4 regions of the Shewanella sp. SM21 genome follow, and region 2 is predicted to be linked to each of the others. Evidence: predicted binding sites of a transcription regulator. Region 2 holds the regulator's gene; each other region holds the start of a gene.
The links. The regulator sigma-54, encoded in region 2, starts transcription at its own class of promoters, with help from an activator protein. The targets are predictions, from matches to a motif close to GTTGGCACGNNNNTNGNNT.
Positions count from the first base shown of each region.

Region 1: a site for sigma-54 is predicted at 1,835-1,853, ahead of flgB (flagellar basal body rod protein FlgB). Genes of this name have one in related genera too.
Region 3: a site for sigma-54 is predicted at 1,847-1,865, ahead of L5L94_RS13400 (P-II family nitrogen regulator). Genes of this name have one in related genera too.
Region 4: a site for sigma-54 is predicted at 1,593-1,611, ahead of L5L94_RS07360 (flagellar assembly protein FlgT). Genes of this name have one in related genera too.

Region 1 is NZ_JAKKRL010000004.1:274,844-279,962, forward strand. Features, by position in the region: gene L5L94_RS07390 (chemotaxis protein CheV) at 1-801, shown strand, start outside; gene L5L94_RS07395 (CheR family methyltransferase) at 902-1,741, shown strand; gene flgB (flagellar basal body rod protein FlgB) at 1,885-2,289, shown strand; gene flgC (flagellar basal body rod protein FlgC) at 2,292-2,708, shown strand; gene flgD (flagellar hook assembly protein FlgD) at 2,733-3,503, shown strand; gene flgE (flagellar hook protein FlgE) at 3,586-4,947, shown strand.
Region 2 is NZ_JAKKRL010000018.1:23,432-28,550, reverse strand. Features, by position in the region: gene L5L94_RS19485 (KpsF/GutQ family sugar-phosphate isomerase) at 1-11, shown strand, start outside; gene kdsC (3-deoxy-manno-octulosonate-8-phosphatase KdsC) at 11-562, shown strand; gene lptC (LPS export ABC transporter periplasmic protein LptC) at 559-1,119, shown strand; gene lptA (lipopolysaccharide transport periplasmic protein LptA) at 1,106-1,660, shown strand; gene lptB (LPS export ABC transporter ATP-binding protein) at 1,657-2,388, shown strand; gene L5L94_RS19460 (RNA polymerase factor sigma-54) at 2,496-3,974, shown strand; gene hpf (ribosome hibernation promoting factor) at 4,003-4,290, shown strand; gene ptsN (PTS IIA-like nitrogen regulatory protein PtsN) at 4,293-4,736, shown strand; gene rapZ (RNase adapter RapZ) at 4,733-5,119, shown strand, end outside.
Region 3 is NZ_JAKKRL010000009.1:34,694-39,812, forward strand. Features, by position in the region: gene L5L94_RS13390 (hypothetical protein) at 1-21, opposite strand, end outside; gene L5L94_RS13395 (ammonium transporter) at 200-1,450, opposite strand; gene L5L94_RS13400 (P-II family nitrogen regulator) at 1,461-1,799, opposite strand; gene L5L94_RS13405 (hydrolase) at 2,144-2,686, shown strand; gene nrfA (ammonia-forming nitrite reductase cytochrome c552 subunit) at 2,841-4,244, opposite strand; gene narQ (nitrate/nitrite two-component system sensor histidine kinase NarQ) at 4,470-5,119, shown strand, end outside.
Region 4 is NZ_JAKKRL010000004.1:268,070-273,188, reverse strand. Features, by position in the region: gene L5L94_RS07375 (flagella synthesis protein FlgN) at 1-205, shown strand, start outside; gene L5L94_RS07370 (LPP20 family lipoprotein) at 333-782, opposite strand; gene L5L94_RS07365 (FlgO family outer membrane protein) at 779-1,411, opposite strand; gene L5L94_RS07360 (flagellar assembly protein FlgT) at 1,692-2,858, shown strand; tRNA gene L5L94_RS07355 (tRNA-Arg) at 2,914-2,989, shown strand; gene L5L94_RS07350 (motility associated factor glycosyltransferase family protein) at 3,041-4,369, shown strand; gene L5L94_RS07345 (hypothetical protein) at 4,366-4,605, shown strand; gene L5L94_RS07340 (N-acetylneuraminate synthase family protein) at 4,684-5,119, shown strand, end outside.

The DNA of each region.
Region 1 (5,119 bases), on a different contig from region 2:
AAAGAAGTACTGCAGTGTCCACCACTGACCACTTTGCCTAAACTTAATCCTTATGTGAAGGGTGTTGCTCATATTCGTGGAACAACCATTTCAGTGATTGATTTGAGTGCGGCAACAGGGGGAAAACCTTTAGCGAGCACTGAAAACTGTTTCATCATTATTTCTGAATATAACCGTAGTGTTCAAGGCTTCTTGGTCAGTTCTGTTGAGCGGATCATCAACATGAATTGGGAAGCGATTATGCCTCCGCCGCAAGGTGCTGGCCGTTATTCTTATCTGACAGCTGTGACTGAAATTGAAGGTGAATTAGTTGAAATTCTCGATGTGGAAAAAATCTTAGATGAGATTTCACCAGTTAAAACGGCTATCAGTGAAGAAGCCAATGAAAAACTGACCCTCGACAGAACTCAGCATTATCATATTATGGTTATTGATGATTCTGCCGTGGCGCGTAAACAAATTATTCGTTCACTCGAGTCATTGAATTTACAAATTGATACCGCAAAAGATGGTCGCGAAGCATTAGACAAGCTTAAAGAGATCGCCAAAGAGATGGATAATGTGGCCGATGAGATCCCCCTCATTATCTCTGATATTGAGATGCCTGAAATGGATGGCTACACCCTGACCGCTGAAATCCGAGATGATCCTAAGCTTAAGCATATTAAAGTGGTACTGCATACTTCGTTAAGTGGTGTATTCAATCAGGCAATGGTTCAAAAAGTGGGGGCTAATGACTTTATCGCTAAGTTTAATCCCGACGAACTGGCCGCTGCTGTGAATAAGCATTTAAGTTTGTAATTGCTGTAGGTTAGTACCTAGATACGCTTTACGCTATAATCTCGACTTTATAACATGATGGTTTCGCACTGATTTTGGTGCTTGCTATAGGATTTAGGATGTGAATGTGCCAAATAAATCACTCGCTGAGGCTGAATATAATCAATTTAGGTTGTTCTTAGAGCAACACAGCGGCATCGTACTGGGTGAAAATAAGCAATATCTTGTGCGCAGTCGTCTTGCTCCTTTGATGGGCAAATATAACCTGCCATCCTTATCTGATGTGGTTAAGCATTCGATGAAGCCTACTGAGCGTGCGCTCAGAGCTGAAGTGATCGATGCTATGACGACTAATGAAACCCTTTGGTTCCGTGATCGTTATCCATTTGAGTTGTTGAATAATGTCCTACTACCTGAATACAGTCGTCTGGGGCGTCCGCTTAAAATTTGGTCTGCGGCTTGCTCGTCTGGCCAAGAACCATACTCATTGGCTATGACTATTCTTGAGTATCAACAGAAGAAGCCTGGTGCCTTGGCTGGTAGTGCTTCGATTCAAGCAACGGATCTATCTCCTTCCATGTTAGAACGCTGCAAAAATGCCGAGTACGATAGTTTGGCATTAGCGCGTGGTTTATCTGAAGAACGTAAGCGTCAGTTTTTTGATGCATTACCTTCAGGCAATATGAAGTTAAAGGATAATGTGAAGCGGTTGGTGAACTTTAGAGCGCATAATTTGCTTGAGAGTTATAGTCTGCTTGGCAAGTTCGACATTATCTTTTGCCGCAATGTGCTGATTTATTTTGCACCAGAGGCAAAGGCAAAAATTTTGCGGCAATTTGCTGCCGCTCTCAATCCCAAAGGGATTTTATTTCTCGGTGCATCAGAATCTATCGCTGGTTTAACGGACGAGTTTGATATGGTTCGTTGTAACCCTGGCATTTATTACCAGAAAAAGACTTAACTTAGCCGCTCTAAAGAAAATTACCGACAATTGTCGGTAATTTTTTACCCATCACTTGCTCATCCTTATTGTTATTCTCAAAATTTTCCTGATGTTGGCACATGAATTGCTTTATTTTCGTGAGAACACGAGGAGGCAATTTTATGGCGATCAATTTTGATAATGCACTGGGTGTGCATCAATACACTCTCGGTATTAGAGCGCAGCGGGCAGAAGTCATTTCAAGCAATATCGCTAACGCAGATACGCCACATTACAAAGCCCGCGATGTTGATTTTTCTGCGGCAATGCAGGCCGCTCGAGGCCAACAGCAGCAGCGAAATAGTCTTGAAATGCAAGAGCCAGATAAGCATTTTGGGCTTGCGGAGTTGACTGGGCAATTTGTTAAGTTCCGTGTGCCAAATCAACCCGATACCGGTGATGGTAATACTGTTGATATCCAACAGGAACAATCGGCATTCATGCAAAATGCACTTGAATATCAAATGTCGCTAGGTTTTTTAGATAGTAAGTTTAGTGGCATGAAGAAAGCGTTGAGAGGGGATTAATCATGAGTTTATTTAGCATATTTGATGTTGCTGGCTCGGGAATGTCTGCTCAATCGGTCAGGCTAAACACCACCGCGAGCAACATAGCTAACGCGGATTCCGTCTCGAGTAGTGTAGATAAGACCTATCGTTCCCGTCATCCCATTTTTGAAGCCGAAATGGCTAAAGCCCAAAGTCAGCAACAAGCTTCTCAAGGCGTTGCAGTAAAAGGCATTGTAGAAAGTGATAAACCACTACTGAAAGAATACTCGCCCGATCATCCAATGGCGGATGCGGACGGCTTTATTTATAAACCGAATGTTAATGTCATGGAAGAAATGGCAGATATGATTTCTGCTTCGCGCTCATATCAAATGAATGTTCAAGTCGCTGAAGCAGCTAAGTCTATGCTGCAACAAACACTTGGGATGGGTAAATAACATGTGTTACTTAGGAGGTAAGCTGTGAGCCTCATTAATCAAATTAACCAAGCGTCGGCGCAGACGGCTCAAAATAAGAGTCAGCCAAATGCCGTTACGACGAATTCATCAACCAGCTCAACGGGTAATCCGTTTCTTGATGGCATACGTTTGCCAAAAGATTCAATAGTACCGGAAGCAAAAAGCCAGCAGTTAACTCAAGATGACTTTTTCTCGTTATTAAGCCAACAGTTATCGATGCAAGATCCCTTTAAGCCCGTCGACAACGACCAAATGATTGCGCAGATGGCATCATTCTCGACGGTTGATGGTATTACTAAGTTGAATAAGGAAATCGTTAATTTAAACGGTGTTATGACATCAAGCCAAGCATTACAGGCATCAGGACTTGTTGGTCGCAAGGTATTGATCCCAACTGATACAGGTAACATTTCAGCTGAAAGCCCAACAATAAAAGGTGTGATTAGCACGCCAGCTAAAATTCCTGAAGTTACTGTACGTGTTGAGGATGAGAAAGGCCAAGTTGTGACCACCTTTAAAGTTGATGGCAGTAAGGGGGGCAATGTCGATGTTAACTGGGATGGCCTCGATAAAGATGGAAAACCTGTAACCGCAGGTAACTATACGATCAAGGCGAGTGGTTTAGTGGATGGGAAATCCCAAGAATTGCCAGTCTCGACCTATGCTCATGTGACCAGCGTTTCTCTCGGTACGGCCAGTACTGGCGCGATTCTTAACTTGAGAGGCGGTATGGGCATCAAGTTAACCGATGTGTTAGCTGTGTCTGAAACCTAAGCTTGTATAAAAGAATTTTTGCAGCATCCGAATTGGGCGTAAATCGCTCATAAATGAATTGAGTCAAGTGTAGAGGTGAATTATGTCGTTTAACATTGCATTGAGTGGCATTTCTGCTGCGCAGAAAGATTTAAACACTACGGCGAATAACATTGCTAATGCGAACACCATTGGCTTTAAAGAGTCACGTGCTGAATTTGCGGATGTTTACGCTAATTCTATTTTTTCAAATGCTAAAACTGCTGTCGGTGGTGGTGTTGCGACGAGCCAAGTGGCACAGCAATTCCATCAAGGTAGCTTACAGTTGACGAATAACTCCCTTGATATGGCGATTAAAGGGGGTGGCTTTTTCGTTACTGCTTCTGAACTGGGTACATTAGACCACTCGTTTACCCGTGCTGGAGCATTTAAGGTAGATAAAAATAATTACATGGTTGATTCTGCTGGTAATTATTTGCAAACTTTCCCAGTGGATAAAGATGGGAACTCAACATCAGTGAGTTTAACGACGGCTAAGCCGGTACAAATACCAGACACTGCGGGTAGCCCTGTAAAGACTGAGAATGTTACTTTACAAATGAACTTAAATGCTAAGGAAAGTGCACTCGACCCCGCGGCATTCGATCCTCTAGATGCAAAAACCTACAATAACGTTACATCAATGACAATTTATGACTCACTCGGTGAGCCACATATTATGACCACTTATTTTGTTAAGCCCAAAGATGGTTCGTACAATGGTGAGAACAATTGGGTGGCTTACTATGCTGTTGATGGAAAGCAAGTCGATTTAGCCGGTCCTGCTGGTACTTATCAAACAGATACCACCGGCGATGGTACGCCTGATGCAACGGGCACAGCTCAAACTGCTGGTGGTTGGAAAGGCTCTGTACTCAAGTTCAATTCTGTTGGTGTCTACACTGGTAGTGATCCTGCTATAGTCAAGACTGAGGCTTTGGGCGTCAGTGGTGCGGGTGTTTTAGGGCCAGGTGCCGATGGTACTCAAGAGTTGACTGTGAAGTTTAATGCCCCAACGCAATATGCTGCTCCTTTTGGTGCAACTGAGTTGACGCAAGATGGTACGACTGTAGGTCGCTTAACTAACGTTGAAATCGGCGAAGATGGTTTAGTGACCGCGAGTTATTCTAATGGTTCAACCGTGCCTTTAGCACGGGTTGCTTTAGTTCGTTTTGCTAACGAACAAGGTTTAACGCAAGTGGGTAATACGTCGTGGAAAGCCAGTTTAGCTTCAGGTCCAGCGTTAGCGGGTGAGGCAAATAGTGGAACTTTTGGTAGCATCAGTTCATCGGCGTTAGAGCAATCGAACATCGATTTAACTACTGAACTGGTCGATTTAATTTCGGCGCAACGTAACTTCCAAGCGAACTCTCGTACGCTTGAAGTGAATAACACGCTGCAACAAACCGTATTACAAATCCGCTAATCATTACTTTATTTAACTAAGTGTTGCCGCCAGTGGCAACACTTAGCCTTTATCCTGCCGTCAAATCACTTCATTTTCATATTTTTCAATTCTATCAGTAAATTAAACGTTATTTTTTGTTGGCATGATGCTTGCTTTGATATTGTCATGTAGAAAATTTGACGGAGCAGTC
Region 2 (5,119 bases):
GAGTCATTTAATGCCACAGCAAGGATTTTACGGCCCAATCAGTGATGATGTGTGGCAACGCGCGCAAAAGATTAAACTGTTAATCTGTGACGTCGATGGGGTGTTTTCCGACGGCCGTATTTACTTGAGCAATAGCGGCGAAGAGCTCAAAGCCTTCCATACTCGCGACGGCTATGGCGTGCGATCACTACTCACCAGCGGTTTCAACCTCGCCGTGATCACAGGACGTCAATCTAAAATCGTTGAAAACCGTATGACAGCCCTTGGTGTTACCCATATTTACCAAGGCGTAGACAATAAGTTCGAGCCCTATGAAGCATTGCTCGCACTTTATGGTGTCACCCCAGAAGAAGTGGCTTATATCGGTGATGATATTGTCGATCTCCCCGTGATGAATGTCGTCGGTTTAGCGGTCAGTGTTGCTGACGGCCACCCCTATGTACGCCAACACGCCCATTTTGTGACTACGCTCAATGGTGGCCACGGTGCACTGCGTGAACTCACAGATCTGTTACTCCTAAGTCAAAATAAATTCACTTCGGCCCATGGAATGAGTATATGAGTCGTGTGACACTCGCGATTATCGCTTTTTTTGGAACCGCACTAGCGCTTTACTGGCAGGTCCAGAACAAACACAGCGGTGATTCCGATAACAGAGTAAAAGATCAAAATACCCCAGATTTCATCGTTGAAGATCTGCGCAGTGTTGAGTTCAATGAGCAAGGACTAGTGAATAGCCGTGTGACGGCGAAACACATGGAACATTATGATTCAACGAATCAAACTTTCTTTACTCAACCTGTTTATCTTGTTTATCCAGACCAAGGTAAAGCACAATGGCAGCTCAGGGCAGATCAGGGCAAGCTAAACAAGGAAACTGGCAAGGTTGTATTAGAAAATAATGTTATTATCGATGCCATTAGCCCAGAAGAACCGATTCAGACCTTGTCCACCAGTTATCTGGAACTCGATCTCAACACTATGATAATGACCTCTGACCGTACCATTTACGTCACAGGGAAAGATTTTAATATTCAAGGCCAAGGCCTTTATGCCGACCTCAACGCGCAAGAAGTGCAATTGACCAGTCAGGTAGTAGGAACATATGAAGCAAAATAACGTATTACTTGCCAGCCTAATGCTAATTATGAGCATGAGTGCTTTCGCGAAAGTGGGCGACTTAAAGCAAGAAGTCAAAATTAAAGCTGTGAGCCAAACTGCGGATATCAAAAACAACCAGATCATCTTCTTTGGTCCGGTGGAAGTTACCCAAGGCTCAATAAAAATCCAAGCAAATGAACTGCGTGCATTTTCCGCTGAAGGTGAAAATAGCAAAACTTTAGTCGCCACAGGCAACCCTGCTACGTATAGCCAGATATTAGACGATGGCCGTCCTGCATCGGCGAGCGCGAAAGAAATTCGTTACGATATGGCAAGCCGCACCTTAACTCTGAAAGGTATGGCGTCATTAGATCAAGCGGGTAGCCAAGTTACAGGCAATTTAATCCGCTATAACATGATTCAACAGAAATTGATGGCCGAGAGTACTGGCAGTGGTGACGATCGCGTGATCACTATTATTCAGCCAGAAAACTATCAAGATGATGCTAAATCAGATGCTCCAGCGGATAAACCTGTAAAAAAGCAGGACTCTAAATGACCCAAATCACCTTAAGAGCACAAAATCTGGCAAAAAGTTACAAGAGTCGCCAAGTGGTTAAAGACGTCAGTCTGACGGTAAAAACCGGTCAAGTCGTTGGCCTACTCGGTCCAAACGGTGCCGGTAAAACCACGACCTTTTACATGGTTGTCGGGCTAGTGAAGAGCGATAAGGGGCATATCTTTATCGACGATGATGATTTAACCGCAGATCCTATGCATCTGCGTGCCCGCAAAGGCATAGGTTACTTACCGCAGGAAGCCAGTATCTTTCGTAAGCTAACTGTTCATGACAACATCATGGCCGTACTGCAAACTCGTAAAGAACTTAAAAACGAAGAACGAGAAGAAGAACTAGAACATCTGCTCGAAGAGTTTCATATCACCCACATCCGTGACAGCCAAGGCATGTCATTGTCGGGTGGCGAACGTCGTCGCGTCGAAATTGCGCGGGCTTTAGCCGCTAATCCTAAGTTCATTTTGCTCGATGAACCGTTTGCCGGCGTCGATCCTATTTCGGTTATCGACATCAAGAAGATTATCGAACAACTCAAAAGTCGCGGCCTTGGCGTACTGATCACAGACCATAATGTCCGCGAGACATTAGATGTATGTGAACATGCTTATATTGTGAGTCACGGAAACCTGATTGCCGAAGGAACTCCAGCAGAGATCTTAGACAATCAGCAAGTTAGGGCTGTGTACTTAGGTGAACAATTCAGGCTATAGTTAATCGAGCGAAGCCAATGGAGGCAATTTATACCGCCATTGGGCTTCACTCAAAATGATAATAAGCGACCTCATCCAACAATAATAACGTAGGGATCAGCGGTAACATGAAAGCGTCACTCCAGCTCAAACTGGGTCAACAGTTAACCATGACGCCACAACTACAACAGGCTATACGTCTGTTGCAACTGTCGTCATTAGAACTGCAGCAAGAGATCCAGCAAGCATTAGATTCTAATCCCCTTCTCGAGCTGGAAGAGGATCAATTCGACGCCACTAAAACCCCTGTAAACCAAACGCTATCCGATACGGATTTCAGTGAATCTAGCACTCTGCCACCAGAAAAAGACAGCTCCACCATAGATACGGCAGAGTCGCTAACCAAAGAATCCATGCCCGATGAGCTCCCCATGGACACCACATGGGATGAAGTGTTTACCGCCTCCCCAAACTCAGGCCCCGGCGGCAGTCGTGAAGACGATATGCCCTTCCAAGGCGAGACCAGTGAAGGTTTGTACGAACACTTAGAATGGCAAAAAAACCTCACGCCGTTTTCTGAAACCGATTTAGCCATTGCCACCGCCATTATTGATGCCATCGACGATCAGGGCTATCTCACCCAAAGCACTGAAGAAATTCTCGAAGCCATGGGCAATCCTGAAGTTGAGCTTGACGAAGTCGAAGCCGTACTCAAGCGTATTCAGCATTTTGATCCCATAGGCGTTGCCGCCCGCGATTTAAGTGAATGCCTGCTGATCCAACTGTCGCATTTCGCCGCTGATACTCCCAACCTAGAAAACGCCCGTATACTGATCAAAGATCATTTAGATCTGATCGCCGCCCGTGATTTTAGGTTATTGATGCGTAAGACTAAATTAAAAGAAGATGAATTAAGGGATGGTATAGCACTTATCCAAACCCTCAATCCTCGCCCAGGTTTGTTGATCACGCCCAATAATGACGAATACGTTATCCCAGATGTGTCTGTGTCGAAGAAAAATGGCCGCTGGGTCGTTGAGCTTAATCCTGACTGCATGCCAAAAATCAATGTAAATCAACATTATGCTTCTATGGCACGCAGTACCAAAAACCAAGCCGATAGCCAATTTATTCGCGGCCATCTGCAAGAGGCTAAATGGTTTATTAAGAGCTTAGAAAGCCGTAACGATACTTTGCTTAAAGTTGCTAATTGCATAGTGCAATATCAGCAAGGTTTCTTTGAGTATGGTGAAGAAGCCATGAAGCCTATGGTGCTTAACGATATTGCCGAAGCGGTAGAAATGCATGAGTCCACCATCTCACGGGTCACAACTCAAAAATACATGCATACCCCTAAGGGACTTTTTGAACTAAAATACTTCTTCTCTAGCCACGTCGGTACTGACGATGGTGGTGAGTGCTCATCCACAGCAATCAGAGCCTTTATAAAGAAACTGGTGGCAGCGGAAAACCAGAAAAAACCATTAAGCGATAGTAAGATGGCACAACTTCTGGCAGAACAAGGGATCAACGTAGCCCGCAGAACCATTGCGAAGTACCGAGAGGCTATGCTTATTCCACCTTCTAATCAGCGTAAAAGTTTATAACCTACAGTGGATATCGGAGGACGTTTCTATGCAAATAAACCTAAGTGGACACCATGTCGAAATTACCGAATCGTTACGTGCATATGTAGAAGAAAAGTTTTCAAAACTTGAACGCCATTTCGAACAGATCAATAATGTGCACGTTGTGCTCAATGTTGAGAAAATGCAACAGATTGCCGAAGCGAGAATAAACCTCATAGGTGGTGAAGTTTTTGCTACTTCAGAGCATGCTGACATGTATGCCGCTATAGACGCCCTGATTGACAAGCTTGACCGTCAGGTTATTAAACACAAAGAGAAGTTAACAAAACACTAATAATGGAACTTTGTACCATACTGCGGCCGGAGTGCACTACCTGCGCCACTCCGGGCAGCAAGAAAAAGGTACTGGAACTCATCAGCGACTTAGTCGCTGCCCAGTACCCGACCCTCTCATCTCAAGAGATATTCGAAAGCCTAGTGGCGCGCGAAAAGATGGGGAGCACAGGTATAGGTAACGGCATCGCCATTCCACATGGTCGACTAGCCGATATAGATCAGCCCATTGCCATACTAATTAAGTGTGAAGAGCCGATAGCATTTGATGCTATCGATAAGCAACCTGTTGATATTTTATTTGCACTACTGGTGCCTGCAGACCAATGTCAGCAGCACTTAAGTACCTTGTCTTGCATGGCCGAAAAGCTGAGCGACAAGCAAATATTAAAGCAATTACGCAAGACGCATGATGAAACGGAACTCTATCAGGTAATCACTGGATGAAACTGGTCATAGTGTCGGGCCGCTCAGGCTCAGGCAAATCTGTCGCCCTTAGGGTACTCGAAGATCTCGGCTATTATTGTGTCGATAACCTTCCCTTGCCATTGATTGGCAGTTTGCTTGAGCAACTCAAAGGCAGTAACGATCTCGTCGCCATCAGTGTCGACGTGCGTAACATGCCTGAGCAGGATAAGGTCTTAGTAAAACAACTCGCTAGCCTACCTCCAGATACTGAGTTAACGAGCTTCTTCCTTAACTCCAGCGATAAAATTCTGCTCAAGCGTTACAGCGAAACCCGCCGTTTGCATCCTTTGTCGAAGAGCCGAGTCTCTTTGCAAGAAGCGATAAAGCTGGAGGGGAAACTGCTCGAGCCTATGTCAAAACTG
Region 3 (5,119 bases), on a different contig from region 2:
TGTTTTTATATTCAAGCTCATAGAACACTCCTTAATTTATGCAAGAAAACAGAATTGCTCAGTAATTAAGCTTATGACCCTGTACTTAAACTTCAATCACAGTGATTACCCATAAAAAAGCAGAGCCTAAGCTCTGCTTCACTATCCCTCGATCCAAGCTAAGCATCAAGGTGAATCACGCGTTAATGTGCAAGTTTAATCAGCCCGCATTTTTGACCGTAACAAACTCAGGATAGGCATCAATACCGCAGTCAGAAGCATCCATACCGTTGTATTCTTCTTCCTCAGTAACACGGATCCCCATGGTTATCTTAATCACATACCAGACTGCAAATGATGAGCAGAATACCCAAGTGAAAATGATCGCTGCCCCCGTCAACTGTCCGGTAATACTTGCATTGGCATTGGATAATGGCACACACATTAAGCCAAGGAAACCAGCCACACCGTGTACTGAAATCGCACCGACGGGATCGTCGATCTTAATGCGATCTAAGCCCACAATCGAGAACACCACCACGCCGCCCGCCACTAAACCAATCACACCCGCCATTAACAATGAAGGCGAGAGAGGATCTGCCGTAATCGCCACTAATCCAGCCAAAATACCGTTAAGGATCATGGTCAAATCCGCTTTACCCCAAATCATCTTACACACGATAAGAGCAGAGATAGCACCAAAAGCCGCTGCAGTATTGGTATTCACAAACACTTTCGCCACTGAGCTTGCATTCGCCGCATCCGACACCATTAATTGCGATCCGCCGTTAAAGCCAAACCAGCCCATCCACAGAATAAACATACCTAAGGTTGCCATTGGCAAGTTAGAGCCTGGAATAGGATTCACTTGACCATTAGGCCCGTATTTCCCCTTACGCGCACCGAGCAATATTACGCCAGCAATCGCCGCGGTCGCCCCCGTCATATGCACAATACCGCTACCAGCAAAGTCTACAAAGCCCAGTTTAGCGATAAAACCTTGGCCCCAAGTCCAATAACCTTCTACTGGATAGATAACCGCTGTCATCACCACAGAGAAGAACAAGAAAGCCCACAACTTCATCCGTTCCGCCACAGCACCAGAGACAATTGACATCGCCGTTGCCACAAATACAACTTGGAAGAAGAAGTCAGATTCTAATGCATGGCTCGCATCTGCTGATTGCGAACCAATTAAGGTGCCAATTGACGGTAACCAGCCACCTTCAGTGTTATCCACATACATGATGTTATAGCCAACCAACAGATACATCACACAGGCAATCGCGTACAGCACAACGTTCTTAGTTAAAATTTCAGTGGTATTTTTAGAGCGAACTAAACCCGCTTCTAACATAGCGAATCCCGCCGCCATCCACATGACTAAAGCGCCAGAAATCAAAAAGTAAAAGGTATCGAGTGCAAAGCGTAGTTCAGTGACTGTACCGCCTAATTTCGTTAATTCTTCCATTGTCAGCCCCTTATAGCGCTTCAGTATCAAGTTCACCCGTACGGATACGGATAGCATGTTCTAAATCAACGACGAAGATCTTACCGTCACCAATTTTCCCCGTATGGGCCGCAGTGGTAATGGCCTCAATCAACATGTCGAGATTTTCAGCCTTAGTGGCAATTTCTAGTTTTACTTTTGGCAAAAAATCCACCTGATACTCGGCGCCGCGATACAACTCTGTATGCCCTTTCTGACGGCCAAAACCTTTCACTTCGGTCACCGTCATGCCCTCAATACCAATTCCGGCGATAGCTTCACGGACATCATCCAACTTAAACGGCTTGATGATAGCGCTGACTAGTTTCATCCTGACCTCCAAAAAAACGCGATTGTTATTAACTTGTATCAAAGGTAATTCAATCATTAGGCCAACAATTTAATCCATTGATTATTATTGATTTAAATTGTTTAACACTATTTTTTAAGGTTAAAAATGCACCATAATCGAGCACTAACTGGTGCGATGCACTCTTTTAGTGAGCAGTTTAAGTGCGACAGCTATTCGACCTTAGGCCTATTGGTAACAAGGTTAAATTAGGGTCTACTGGGGGAAGCGTAAATCGAGATGAAATCTGAGCATCACAACACAAGCTCTTAAACAAAAGCGAAGATCATCACTAAGACAATCATCAAGCGCAGAAGGAAGGCCCGATGTTAAAACCAGAAGAATGTGTTCTCGTTATCGTCGATGTGCAAGGAAAACTTGCACAAATCATGGATAACAGTGACAAGCTGCATCAACAACTACAGACCTTAATCCAAGGCGCACAATTATTTGAAATTCCAATACTGTGGTTAGAACAGCTACCCGATAAACTCGGAGCAACTAGCCCTGAGCTGCAAACTTTACTTGCGAAAACCAGCTCACCCATTGCCAAGCAGCATTTTAGCGGCTGGCACTGTGACGCGTTTGCAAAGGCATTAACTAAGACGAATCGCAAACACGTCATACTCGCGGGTATTGAAACCCATGTGTGTGTTTACCAAACCTGTTGTGACCTTATCGAACAGCAATATTCGGTGCATCTCGTCGCAGATGGCGTCTCGTCACGCAGTGCCGATAATAAAAAACTGGGTATTCAGATGATGACGGCCAGAGGCGCCTTATTAACTAACGTGGAATCGCTATTATTTGAATTACAACATCAAGCCCAAGGCGAGCGCTTTAGGGCATTATTAAAACTGATCAAATAGCGACTTAGCCCGTGGTATTTCTTCAGCCAGCATGACCAACGCCTGACATTACTCGATATTTTTTCCATAAAAAAGCCCCCACTGAGTCAGCGAGGGCTTTTGTTTGCATGAGGGGTTAGCTCATATCGAAAACTCAACCGCGATTGATTAAAACCTACTTATAAGTGGCTTCGCGTTTTTTCGCTTCTTCATCCCACTTAGGTAATATGTCTTTCTTAAATGCTTCTTTCTCAGCATTCATCTTTTTCATGTCCATACCTAAGGCTGCTTGTGCTTTAGCTTTAGTAGAGATATCAGGAATCGCAACAGGATCTGTGATGCCTTTTTTACCGAGTAATTGCGCTAACTTAACACGAGCATCAGCAGCTTTACTTACCGAAGTTCCCAGAATACGCAATGCTTCATCCGGTGCGTGAGCTGCAACACCATGGGAAGCAATCGCTAAATCCCAACGCCATTGTGAGTGGCGAATATCTGTCAGTATGGGTTTCATTTCTTCTTCAGTTGCGCCAGCTTTCCACGCAGCCTCTGCTTCAAAGTGTGCTTTGACTAATTGCTCTTCCGCTTTCAACTTCATTTCTTTGACTTTGGCTTTACGCTCATTAGTCACGCCAACCAAAAACTCTTTAGTCTGGCTATGGCAAGTTGCACAGGTTTCTTCAAAACGGTCGAATGGATTGCCCACTTTATGATCGGTAAACTTCTTACCTTCAGCACTGGTCACTTTTGGCATGTGACAGTCAACGCAACTCACATTATTCATGCCGTGAATACCCATTTTCCACGTTTCATACTCTGGATGCTGGGCTTTTAACATTGGTGTCTTAGAAAGGGCGTGTGTCCAATCAGAAAATTGGATTGAGTCATAGTAGACTTCCATTTTTTCAACTGTTGTACCCATATCCCAAGGGAATTTAACAAAATTCTTTTTGTCGTCAGTTTTCTCAAAATAATACTCAACGTGGCACTGAGCACATACCATTGATTCTTTATCTTGTTTAGACGCTTTGCTGAAAGGTGTACCTATAGCTTCAAAAGCACGGTCTGCATAAGGGCGTGAAATACGTAACTTTGGAGAGCTTTTTTCATGGCAATCACCACAACCAATGGTATTTGTCACTTCAGGGCCACCCTTTGACCACTTACCTTTGAAGTAACCATCTTCGCCTTGCTCTTCAATCAAGCGAGGTACGTCAGGGCTCTTACAGCTCCAACATGCCATCGGCATAGGACCATCTTCCGCATTAGCGGGTGCACCTGTACGTAGCGTGTTGCGTACGTCAGTTACCGCATACATGTGGCCGCGTGGTGCATTATAATCTTTAGCAAAACCATAACCCGCCCATAAGATCACCATATTAGGATCTTGTGCAAGTGCATCCACTAGTTCTTCACTCTTTGCGGTATCATGCCAGCTACTGTATTGATTCTTAAATTTATCTTTATAAACTTCGTTGCGAGGCTCTGTTTTATCACTCGCCATTGCGCCCGCTGCCATGAAGCTGGCGGCAACCAGTGCACTCAGTGCAAAGGACTTACCTGTCATCTTCTTCATCATCTCATCTCCGTGTTGCATTATTGTTGTAAATCACGACATCTCCATGGTCAAACTTAGTGATTTAACCCTGCTAAAAATATACCTCTTAGGGGGTATCTAGGTTGAAGTTTGCGCTAGATCAAAATGTAAAGGTGTTGTTGTTCACATTTCTATACTTTTGTTAATGTATTACATTATTTTCTAATGTAAAAACCACTGCAAAGTGCCATAACAGCGGCCATCAAAATGAACAGCGGATTAATGAAACGAGGTAGTCTCACCTCAAAAATCTTAGGATTAATGTTAGTACTTATTCTGCTCTCTAGTAGTTTATCGACTTTTGCTATCATCAATTTGTCCTACAGCTTAGGCGACGCCAAGGCGATTAATGCCTCAGGGTCGCTGAGGATGCAAAGCTATCGGTTAATGTTTTACGCCAACTCAGGCAGTGATGCTGCGCAGGATAAAATCACCGAATTCGAAAATACGCTCTATTCCGACACGTTAAAGCCCTCGGAAAGTTGGTTTAGTCCGCCAGAAATTGCCGCTCAATATCAGCTTGTCATCGATAAATGGCTGGTGATGAAACACTACATAGAACAAGAAAACTCCCGCGATTATGTCGCCTCACTGAAGGACTTTGTTGATACCATAGATTTACTGGTGCTTGAGATGGAGCACTACGCCGCCTTTAAACTCAGGCTCCTTGCCGCCAGCCAAATATTAGGCTTAGGCGTCATGCTCATTATCGCTTTTGTGGCCGTGCGTTTTACAAAGAAGAAAGTAGTGATCCCACTGCAAAAACTGATGGAATCGGCCAACACGATTTCTAAGGGTAATTTTGAAATTGAAATGCCCGAGACCGAATATATTGAACTTACAGCGCTGACCCATGC
Region 4 (5,119 bases), on a different contig from region 2:
ACATAAAATGGCCGAGATCAAAGACGCATTGACTGAATGCAAAGAATTAAACGAACAAAATGCCAGTTTAATTGAGATGAATTTAGCGAGTTTAAATCGCTTTGCTCAAGCTTTACAAGCCAGCAGAAACGCCTCCAGCCTCACCTATAACGATAAAGGCAAGACCTCGACTATCTCAAGTTTAGGCAATGATTTAAAGGCCTAACAAGCGCATCACTCCCACTTAGCATTCCCTTTTCTAAGCTCTGATTAGATATTAATGTCTTCTACAAAAAGAAAAGCCGCGTAAATACGCGGCTCAATACATGCTGTTGAACATACTCTCAAAAACGCTAGAAATACGTCACTTCCTTCACTCGTTGTGGACGGTTCTGTTGTTGATAAAGCGCCCAAACCTGTGAAAAATCAAGTTCTAACTCAGTGACATAATGCTCGCCTGCTGGATAACTCTTAACGACTCGTGCGCCGCGGATCACGCCAGAAACTGACGCTTTGACATTATCGTCCGTCAACATCCAATCACTGACACTGCTGTTTGCCGTTATTTTCTGCCCATAAACTTGTTCCGCTAATTCACGATAAGCCACAATTTTTGATGCCTGCATAGCCATCAACACTCTTTGTGATTGCTCTTTAGCCGGTTGAGTCGCTAACGGCGCATATCCTATAGCCGTTAACTTAGGAAAACTCGGCGGCGGCACATCTTCCCATTGCACATATCTATCTTTAGCAGCGCAGCCAGTTAGCATTAGCGCCACAATAACTAAAAGGTAGCGTTTCATTTTCCATCTCCTAAAACACGTACTTCATTCATACCCGGACTCGCCTGACGATATAAGATGCCATTTTGTGACACAATTTGCTCCGAAGGCTGCATGTAGTTTGCCAACTCTTTTTGAGTCACAAAAGTTTGAGATGCCGATACCACGCGATTGTTACTAATGTTCACAATCCGAGTATTGATCGCCATACCATTGGTTACTACGCTCATAGTCGAAACGACAAGATGCTCAACAGGAAGATCTTTCGACAATTTTTGCCAATCTCGCGTCAAAATAAAATCCCCGTCAGATGTGACTCTCAAGCCATCAGCTAAGTTTAAATCCACCACATTAAACTGAAAGCTATGGAGCGATGTCATTAATCCTTGCTGTAACTGTTGCGCTAACGCATTAGTGCCATTCAAATCGTCCACTAATACTGGTGTTGCAACTACGATAGGTTGATCAGAACGCAAGGCATCATTTTGCTTAACGAGCTCAGTCACTATTCGCTGTGCTAAATGGTTAATCACTGCCGTTGGCGGCAACCCATTGCCATCCACTAAACTCGGTTTGGGCGGCGTAACCGGTTTAGCAACACATCCACCTAACATTATCAATGTTAAGGGAATAATCACACGCTTTAGCATTGGATTTACCTCATCTATGGGTGCATTGGCAGTCAAGTGACTCACTTTCTAAGCTTCAAATTTTTAATGAGTAACAAAAACCAGCAATCTTCGGACCAACATTAACCTCAGTCCGACAATATTCTTCTATTACGCAGTATATCGACTGTAACAATGGAAACTTTATCAAAAGTTCTCATACTCAGGCACGAAATTTGCTTTATTGCCATATTAGATTAAGAGTCAGAAAACTGGCTCGATTGGTAATATCGCCATTAGCTTAGCGATAAGGATTGAATTGATGCACATACCAGGTTCAGCTTCGCTCATCATTTTGAGCCTTTTACTACTTTCTTTGCCCACCAGAGCCGAATGGATAGAAGCCAGCGGAGAAGCAACTATTATCAATGGTAATACAGCTCAAGCAAGGGAAGAAGCAATTAATCAAGCTGTTAGCTATGCGACATTAAGCACAGGTATTCAAATATCCAGCGAGCAACAAACCTCTAATGGTAACCTCACACAAAATAACTTTGCGATAAATCGCAACGCCCAAGCCATAAACATCCAACTCGTAAGTGAACAAATTCAGGGAAATAAAATATATGTATCCCTACGCCTCGATCTAAATGATGATCCAACACAACAGTGTCCTAATGGCCAATTAAAGGCCGCTATTTTAATACCTCAAACACAAATAAAAGATCGTTCTCAGCTTAGATATGGACAACTTTCAGGCTTTGAAGAGGTCATTTCAGAGGCGTTAGGGAACACTATAGAAGATTACTCTTCAACTGGCTTTAGTCACATCCATGCTAACGAGCGACTCGATATTGAACAAGACCTAGTGGATATTCGCGGTTATCGACTCCCAAGCTGGCTCAGTGAAATTACCGACAGCCAATATATTCTTCAACCGCAGATCATTGATATATCGATAGAGCCTGTACAACCCACCTTCTTAGGATTTTGGGATGAAGCTCCGCTAAGGCAATTTCAATTCAAACTCAGCCTCTATCATGGGATCAGTGGCGAAGAGGTCTGGAGCAAAAGCTACAGCACATCGGCCCCATGGGAATTTGAAGAACAGGCTATCATTGCTCCCAACAGTAATAGATTCTGGCGTTCCTCCTATGGAAAAAGTATTACTCAATTAATATTGCAAGCTACCCGAGATTTAGACAGCACACTTAATTGCAGGCCATTACTTGGCCAAGTCGTTAGCCGACAAGCAGACAGGATTATATTAAATCTAGGCCGCAAACATGGCATTCGTGTCGGTGATAAATTCCAAGTAGTATTACAACAAAACTTACCCGATAGACTCAATGAAATGCGCGCCGTCGCGACCAAAAGTCGTGCAACGGTAAAAATTGAGCAAGTAAGCGAAGAAAGCGCCACCGCAGTACTTGTAGACCAAAATGCCGCCTACAATGTACAGATAAACGACATAGCGCTTAAGATTTAAGCAACTAAATCATAAGCCTTTTAATCAAAGATAAAACCAGTATAATCACTGTCGTCTCTTCATAGCTCAACAGGATAGAGCAGCCGCCTCCTAAGCGGCCGATCGGGGTTCGAGTCCCTGTGGAGAGACCAGATAGTGACCTTGGTGATATCAAACTCCCAGAAATCTTCCGGAGAAACGGAATGACCGAGCTATTTGCGTCTAATCTCAATATTATCGTTAAGCGTTGGCCTATAGTGGCCGCTGCGGTCAAAAGCCAAACCATCAATGAATTAGATGCTCACCTTATCAACGGTCGTAATCAAACTATCAGTGTTAATGGTATTCAGCTCAGTAGTCGTCATGACCGCATCGCCGAAGCACGGCTCTTTATCAGTACATTACCTGCAGATGCAACTCACGTAACCGTCTACGGTGTCGGTATGGGAGATGTACCAAGTTTACTTATCGATAATCCACAGTATCTTTCAATTGATATTTGCATTTTAAACCTCAGCGTTTTTGCCCTCCTCATCAGTTACACTGATCAAAGCGAATGGTTAAAGCATCCAAACATTAATTTGACAGCGCTTCCAAGCGTAAAGTTAAATTTTCCAAATATCGCAATTACACCAGATCTCACTCTTGTCAGTGATGAGAATGCGACTCTCAGAGACTTATTAGTCATGGAGCTCAATCGTGAGTTCTCTAATCAACGACATCAATCTGATGATCCTGCAATATTAAAACGCTTCGAGGATAACCAACTCTATATTACTCACGATCCTGATGCCGCGAGCTTAATAAATAGTCATAGTAGTTATAAAGCTATCGTAATTGGCTCGGGCCCTTCTTTAGAAGAGCATTATGATTATCTGCAACAAATTAGTTCAAGTTCCCATAGACCACTGATCATTGCGGCAGATACTGCATTACGTGGTTTACTTCACAATAATATAAAACCAGATATTGTGATCTGCATTGACGGATTGATAGGTGAATACCATTTACCGCTAGCCTCGACTCATAACATCAATCTTGTTTATTTTCCCCGGGTTGATCCAATGGTACTTAATGCTTGGTTAGGCCAAAGATTTATTGCCTATGGAGGCAGTAAAATATACGACCAGCTCGCTTCTCGATATCCCAAACTAAGACTGTTCACGAGTGGAAGCGTCATTCATCCGGCAATTGATTTAGCGATCAAATTAAAGGCAAAAGAAATTACCCTATTAGGGTGTGATTTTTGTTATTGCAATAACAAGAGTCATGCGTTCTGGAATGATCACAAATTTGGTCAAAACGATATAAAAGAACAAATATGGGTTAATGCGGTTATTCAGAAAGTGAAGGAAGCTAAACACTGGTTGATCAATGGCAAAGGCCAGCGGATAGCGACGGATCTAAACCTAAGAGCATATCTCAGGCACTTGGAACGCTACATCGCTAAGCATCCAGAAGTAAAGTTTTACCAAGCGAGTTTATCAGGCGCTAAAATTCGCGGTTCTCAGTATAAGGACCTCATATTATGAGCTTAAGTCTACAAGATTCACTGCGGCAAACGGCAGGTTTATTTAGACTCGGTCAAGAAGCAAAGGCTTCAGTAGAGTTACGGTTATGTCTTGATAAAATAGAAAAAAACTGCCCAGAACTTGTCCTTAATTCGACTTTTCAGCAAATATTGCCTGCTATGCTTCAGGCACAAGAGCAACACGATTGGTTAAGCCTTGCCGATTATTTAGAGTATGAACTAATAGAACTAGTCTGATAAAGCAAGAGCAACAGGGCATCAAGCTTCCCAGAGACTTGCCGTTAATAGACTATACCGAGCCATTTGCGAGTAACTATGACTACACATTCACCTATTTTTATCGCTGAAGTCTCCAGCAACCATCATAGAGACTTACAGCGTTGCATTGAGTTTATTAAAACTGCTGCAGACATTGGTTGCGATGCCGTAAAGTTTCAGCTTTTCCAAATAGAGCAACTTTTCGCTCCCGAGATTCTGGCTAAAAGTGAAACGCATCGAAAGCGCAAAGATTGGGAGCTCCCAGTCAGTTTTTTGCCTGAATTAAAACAAAGCTGTGATGAATATGGCATTCAGTTTTCATGCACACCATTCTACTTAGATGCAGTGGCAGAACTGGCTCCATATGTCGATTTTTATAAGATTGCCTCCTACGAATTGTTATGGACGGATCTACTGGTAGCCTGTGCAAAAACCGGATTACCTGTCGTTCTTTCAACTGGCATGGCTACTTTAGAAGAGATAGATCAAGCGG